Regions from separate parts of the Gordonia sp. N1V genome, predicted to be linked through region 1. Evidence: riboswitches for the same ligand, from Rfam matches in the RefSeq annotation. Region 1 holds a riboswitch; the other holds the start of a gene.
The links. A riboswitch is a leader RNA that binds a small molecule or an ion and turns the genes downstream of it on or off. The one in region 1 is predicted to bind cyclic di-AMP.
Positions count from the first base shown of each region.

Region 2: it holds a riboswitch for cyclic di-AMP, as region 1 does, so the genes downstream of both, P3L18_RS00970 (C40 family peptidase) here and P3L18_RS13760 (transglycosylase family protein) in region 1, are expected to answer to the same signal.

Region 1 is NZ_JARJDD010000009.1:101,685-105,087, forward strand. Features, by position in the region: gene P3L18_RS13750 (molybdenum cofactor synthesis domain-containing protein) at 1-260, shown strand, start outside; gene P3L18_RS13755 (molybdenum cofactor biosynthesis protein MoaE) at 313-762, shown strand; gene P3L18_RS13760 (transglycosylase family protein) at 896-1,507, opposite strand; cyclic di-AMP (ydaO/yuaA leader) riboswitch at 1,515-1,689, opposite strand; gene P3L18_RS13765 (MoaD/ThiS family protein) at 1,951-2,199, opposite strand; gene moaA (GTP 3',8-cyclase MoaA) at 2,204-3,319, opposite strand; gene P3L18_RS13775 (flavin reductase family protein) at 3,316-3,403, opposite strand, start outside.
Region 2 is NZ_JARJDD010000001.1:216,562-219,964, forward strand. Features, by position in the region: gene P3L18_RS00965 (NlpC/P60 family protein) at 1-467, opposite strand, end outside; gene P3L18_RS00970 (C40 family peptidase) at 610-1,197, opposite strand; cyclic di-AMP (ydaO/yuaA leader) riboswitch at 1,214-1,383, opposite strand; gene P3L18_RS00975 (DEDD exonuclease domain-containing protein) at 1,989-3,403, shown strand, end outside.

The DNA of each region.
Region 1 (3,403 bases):
GGCTCGCACCGACCGACCGGACCCCCGAACAGACGCGACTGCTGCTCGACATCGAGATCCCCGGTCTCGCCGACGCCATCCGCACCGCGGGTCTGCCGCAGGTGCCGACCGCGGTCCTCTCCCGTGGCACCGCCGGGGTCGCCGGCACGACGCTGGTGGTCAATCTGCCCGGCTCGACCGGCGGTGTGCGCGACGGCCTTTCGGTCCTCGCCACCGTCCTCGACCACGCTCTCGACCAAATCCGCGGCGGCGATCACTGATGAACTCGTGTCACCGATTGAATGGTTGTCACCGTTTGAATGGTTGTCACCGATGACCGCCGGCAACCCGGTGGTGGTCGTGCACACGGCGGTGAGCGTCGACCCGATCGCACTCGCCGACCACGAGGCCCGCGTCGTCGCGGCTGCCGATGGACATGCCGGCGCGGTCGTCGGGTTCGTCGGCGCGGTCCGCGACCACGACGGCGGCCGCACGGTGACGAGTCTGTCGTATTCGGCGCACCCGGACGCCCCGCGCGTGCTCACCGAGGTGGTCACCGAGATCTGTGCGGCCGCCGACGGCGTCCGGGCGGTCGCGGTCTCCCATCGGGTGGGTGACCTGTCGGTCGGCGACGTCGCCTTCGTCGTCGCCGTGGCCGCCGATCACCGCGCCGAGGCGTTCGCGTTGTGCGCGCGACTCGTCGACGAGGTCAAGGCGCGCATACCGGTGTGGAAACACCAGTTCTTCGGCGACGGAACCGACGAGTGGGTCGGGTCGGCCTGATCACGGGCATCACCTGATACAGGTCACCACCTGACACCGGCCACAACCGACACACCCCCCGACAATTGGAAAAGGGCCCCGCACGGCGTCGAGCAACGTGCGGGGCCCTTCGTCAGGGCTGAACCGATCGGGTTCAGGGGAGCGGGACGAGTCCCTTGTTCTCGTTGAACAGGCGCAGCTGATCCGGGGTGAGCTGGTAGCCGCTGTCCTTGGCGGCCTTGAGCAGGTTCTGCACCTCGGGGCTGACGCCGGCCTGGCTGACCTGATCGATCGCCTGGTCGGTGCTGGTGGCGTTCGGGGTGTTCGCGAGACCCTTGGCGGGCGCCTGGGGCGCATCCGGACGCGGGGTGTCGGCCGGGGCGGTCCGCGGGGTGGCCCCCGACAACCCGGTGCCGCAGACCGGCCATGCGCCCTTGCCCTGGGTGGCCAGGACTCGCTCGGCGACGGTGATCTGCTGCTCCTTGGAGGCCTGGTCGGCGCTCGGCGCGAACTGGGTGCCACCGTTGGCGGCCCACGTGCTCGGGCTGAACTGGAGTCCACCCTGGTAGCCGTTGCCGGTGTTGATGGCCCAGTTGCCACCGGACTCGCACTGGGCGACCTGATCCCACTCGGAATCGGAGGCGGCATGTGCCGAGCCGGTGCCCAGCAGGGCCGCGCCGCCGCCGAGAACGGCTCCGGTCAGCGCGATCTTCGCGAAGGTCTTGGTTGCGGTGGTGGTCGACGGCTTGCGGTGACGTCCGGACATAAGTCGAATAACCTCTCTCCACGCGCCTGCGAGGTCAGCTGTCGGGTTCGAGCGAGAGGTGCTCGGTCACAATCGCCGTGCGGCGACCGGACTTAACCCCAAGGGCGTCTGTCGACGTCCGTTCTTCCTTGCGGAAAAGGGTGGGTCCCCCGTCCTCGTTCCAAGATGTGTGCTCGTCATTCCACCGGAGGAACGAGGCTCGGCGCGACCGGTGGAAATCTTGGTGTGTTGTTTGCTGTGCTGTGACCTTCTGTGAAGGACGCTTCGTACAGTACGACGTCTGAGAGCGGGAATCACCCCGTCCTGACAACCCATTTTCGGCGTGCCGGTGGGTCTTTGGGCCCTGTTTCGGTGTCCGTGCAGTTCACGGGCGTGACGCCCGGTTCGTGTCCATCTCGTTATTGACTCGTTATGTGATCAAGCTCACAAGTGAGCCGGGTGTGTCAACCCCCGGCGAACGGGGGGAGAACGTCGATCGTGTGCGTCGGACCGAGGCGCCGCGTGCGGTCGCACAGCGCGATCTCGTCGCGCAGATACGAACACCGCTCCAACACCCGCGCCAACTCCGGATTATCGGCTGCCAGAATGTGTTCGAGCTCACCGAGAGTGATGTCCTCGGCGATGTCGCGCACGTCGGATTCGGTCTTCGCGGCCGCGGAGGCGGCGGCGAAATAACGGATCGTCACACGCATCCGCTCAGCCCCCGATCGCCGACATCGGACGGTCCGGCTGCCGGAATCCCGCGGTGTTGACCGCGTGCCCGGCGCGCTTGGCCCAGGTGTTCTCCCGCCACAATTGCGCGATCCGACGATCGACGTCGAGCTCGTCGTCACCACCGCCCCGCAGCACGGGCATCAGCGAGGTCTCGGCGTCGGCGAACAAGCAGTTGCGCAGCGCCCCGTCCGCGGTCAGCCGGGTCCGGTCACAGTCACCGCAGAACGGGCGCGTCACCGACGCGATCACGCCGACGCGGGCAGGTACTCCACGGGCGTCGGTGTGGCCATCGACGAGGAAGGTCTCCGCAGGCGCACCTCCACGCGGCACGGTGTCGGGACGCAACCGGAGATGCGCCGACAGCACGTCGAGGATTTCCGTCGCGGTGACCATCCGCGACCGATCCCACCGATGTCCGGCGTCGAGCGGCATCTGCTCGATGATCCGCAGCTGATATCCGGCGTCCAGGCAGAACCGGGCGAGGTCGACCAGTCCGGCCAGGTCCCGACGATCGGGGACGACCGCGTTCACCTTGATCGGATACAACCCCGCGCGACGGGCGGCGTCGAGGCCGGCGAGGACGTCGGGCAGCCGATCACGTCGGGTGATCTCGGCGAACCGGGCGGGATCGACGGTGTCCAGCGAGACATTGATGCGCGTCAGCCCGGCCTCGACGAGACCGGCGGCACGGCGCCTCAACCCGAGGCCGTTGGTCGTCATCGCGATCTCCGGGCGCTGCGGCAGCGAGGTGACGGCAGCGATGATGTCCTCGAGGTCGCGGCGCAGCAGCGGCTCGCCTCCGGTGAACCGGACGGTGCGGATGCCGAGGTCGGCGACGGCTATCCGCAGCACCCGGATGAACTCGGCGGTGGTCATCACCGACTCGGTCGGCAACCAGTCGAGGCCCTCGGCGGGCATGCAGTAGTCGCAGCGCAGATTGCAGCGGTCGGTCACCGACACCCGCAGATCGGTGGCCACCCGGCCGAAGGTGTCGCGCAGCGGCCCGGACGTGGGTGCGGTCGACGCCCCGGACCGCGCCTCGTCCGCCGCGTGCCGTAGCACCGACGGCAGCGGCAGGCCGAGATCGACGACGGTCATCGGCGCGCGGGATCGTCGTCGGGAATCCGTGCCTGTAGAGCACGAAAGGTGCTGGCGTGGAACACGAGTGGCTCGACATCCGGG
Region 2 (3,403 bases), on a different contig from region 1:
CGACGCGAGACCATCTCCAACCCGGACATCTGGTCGAGCAGGGTCTGGGGCGAGTTGCTGGTGAGGACGGCGTAGAGCCGGTTGGACCGGCCACCCATATAGCTGATGCGCACCAGCGAATCGAAGCGCGTCTGCAGCTCGTTCAGCGACACCTGGGAGCGGTCGAGTGAACTCTGTGCGGCAGCGGCGGCCTTCTTGGACTGCGCGACGATGCCACGCTGTTTGTCGTACTCGATCTGCGCGTTGTGCATCTGTTCGGCCGAGGTCTCGGCCTCACGGCTCAGCGAGGTGTAACGCGCCAGCAGCTGATCCGCCGATTGCGGCGGGTCGGCCACGGCATGCGGCGTCCCGAACACCGCACCGATCTGCGTCAACGCGACCGCGAGCACCGCGATCACGGTGGTCAACGCCAGGCGCGCCGATCGGTTGGGACCGATCGCCGATCCGGCTCCCACGATTGTCACCACATTCCCCTTGCCACTTCCCCACGGACCCGGGCTCGTCACCTCTGCCTCAACCGGGGCGTCGTAGTCCTCGACGCGTTCGGGCGAATCGCGCTGTGCGCGATCCGCCCGAATACATGCTCACACGTTCTCACCGAGAGCGGGATCAGTATCGGCGAACCCCGGTCAGCGACCATGCGTTGACCGACGCCTTCTGCACCGGGACACCCTCGGTGGAGGCGTGGATGAACTGGCCGTTGCCGATGTAGAGACCGGCGTGGCTACCACCGTTGAAGATCAGGACGTCGCCCGGCTGCGCGTCAGCGTAGTTCACCGCGCGTCCACCGCCGAGCTGGCCGTAGCTGTCGCGCGGGATCGTCTTGCCGGCCTGCTGGTAGGACCAGTAGACGAGACCGGAGCAATCGAAGGCATTGGGGCCGGCGGCGCCGTAGACGTAGGGCGCGCCGATCTTGGTTTCCGCGGCACGAACGGCCTTCTCGGCAGCACTCTGCACCGGGGCGGTGATACCGCCACCACCCGGGCGGAACTGGTTCGGAACCTGATTCTGATCGATGCCGGGCACCGTGAACTTGCCGAGATTCGGGATCTCGATGGTCGCACTGGGCGCCGGAGCCGGTGCGGCAAGGGCCGGACCTGCGGCTACGGCGAGCGAGCCGACGGTCAGCGAGCCCGCGATCATCGCCTTCTTGGCGATGCCTCCGCGATTCGGCTGTTCCAAACGATGTTTGGCCACGAAACGAGTTCTCCTTTGGTTCTCCCTTGACCGCCTACCGAGTTAGCTGTCGGGTTCGGGCCGAGAGAATGGCCCTACGCGATCCGGACACAACTGTGTCCAGGGCGCGACTCACCCCAATCCGGATTGCTCCGAAAACGTGTGGTTCCCCGGTTCGTCCGTCGGACGATTGAGCGGTGATCTCCCCAGACCGCTTCGGTTTGAAGCGGGACGCTCTGTGAAGGTCTCGGAAAGGTTACGAAATCGGATGCGTGTCTGTCCACTAGGGGACAAAGGGCCCGATTCGCAGTGACGGCTAACCGGCTCGCAGAATCCGCAGACCCGGGCGCGAACCGGGTCCGCATGCAGGGCCGATGGCAAGTTTTGCCGATCGTGCAGACGCCGTGCTCACCATCGAAGCAGCAGCGAACACATCGACCGCGGAGCAGATCTCGGCGTCGGAATCCCCCACCTCGCGGGCCACCCGTCGACCACCGAGATCGTCCCCATCACCGCTGGTCACAGGCTCTACGAAGAGGTTCATCATGCAGCCGTCACACGCACGGTGACGGCCCGGGCAGCTGGCGCAGTCGATGTACATTTGTGATCTCCATCTCACTTGCTGTCTGTCGGACGTGTCGGCGGGCGATTCATCCCGGTCCGCCCGTCCCGGCCCGTTGCGCAACGGGCCGGGCGAGCTCCGGTGTCGACCACCGCAGCCGACAGTAGAAGTGGCCACCGACAGAATCGGCGCGCCGCCGACGACGGGCCCGAGAACACACCGATCACAGCAGCCACTCGCACCCCAGCCAATGCTGTCGGTGGGTCGAACTAGTGTTCGCGGCGTGGTGGTTGATACGGCTCAGCTCTCCTTCGCCGACCTCGGCGCAGGAGCAGACACCGACGACGCGGGCTTCGGCGAGCAGTCCCTGTTCGATACGACGATCGTGGTGGTCGACCTGGAGACGACGGGGGGCGATCCGGCCCGCGACGCCATCACCGAGATCGGCGCGGTGAAGGTGCGCGGCGGCGAGGTGCTCGGTGAGTTCGCGACCCTCGTCGACCCGCAGCGGTCGATCCCGCCGCAGATCGTCGCGCTGACCGGGATCACGAGCGCGATGGTCTACGACGCCCCACAGATCGGGGAGGTGTTGTCCTCCTTCGTCGAGTTCGCGCGCGGATGCCTGCTGGTGGCCCACAACGCGCGCTTCGACATGGGATTCCTGCGCCACAACGCCGCGCGGCTCGACCTGGCCTGGCCGTTCCACACCAGCTTGTGCACCGTCCGGCTCGCGCGCCGCGTGCTGACCCGTGACGAGGCCCCCACCGTCCGTCTCGGTGCCCTCGCCGACCTGTTCGACGTCTCGGTGCGTCCGACGCACCGGGCCCTCGACGACGCCCGCGCCACCGTGGAGGTCCTGCATCGGCTCCTCGAGCGCATCGGCAACCAGGGGGTGCGCACCTACGCCGACCTGACCGCTTATCTACCCCGCGGCAACCCCCGCCTGCGCGCCAAACGCCATCTCGCCGAAGGACTTCCGGCACGACCAGGGGTCTACCTGTTCCGTGGACCGTCCGCCGAGGTGCTCTACGTGGGTACCGCGACGGATCTGCGACGCCGGGTGATGTCGTACTTCAACGGGTCCGACCCACGACCCCGGATCGCCGAGATGGTCAACCTCGCCGTCCGCGTCGACCACGTCGAATGCGCCCACGCACTCGAGGCCGGGGTCCGCGAACTGCGGTTGATCGTCGCGCACACGCCCGCCTACAACCGGCGCTCCACCCGTCCCCACCGTGGCTGGTGGATCACGCTGACCGGCGAGCGATTTCCCCGACTGCAGATCACCCGAACCCCCGGCACCGACTCCGTCGGACCGGTCGCCAATCGCAACCGCGCCGCCGAGATCGCGGAGCTGATCTCACGAGCCGCCGGACTGCGCACCTGTCGGGCCCGGATGCCGGGCGCCGCGACACATCATTGGTGCCGGACCCCCGCCGACGGTGGCGACGTCCTCGGCGGGTGCGCCGCGGCCACCGACCGTCCACTGACGGTCACCGACTACGTCGGCCGGGTACAGGCCGCCCACGATCTGCTCTCCGGCCGCGACTCGGCTCTGTTGTCAAGGCTCATCGACGAACTCGATCGGCTCACCGACGCGCAGATGTTCGAGACCGCGGCACGTCACCGCGATCGCGTCGCCGCGACCATCGACACGCTGGCACG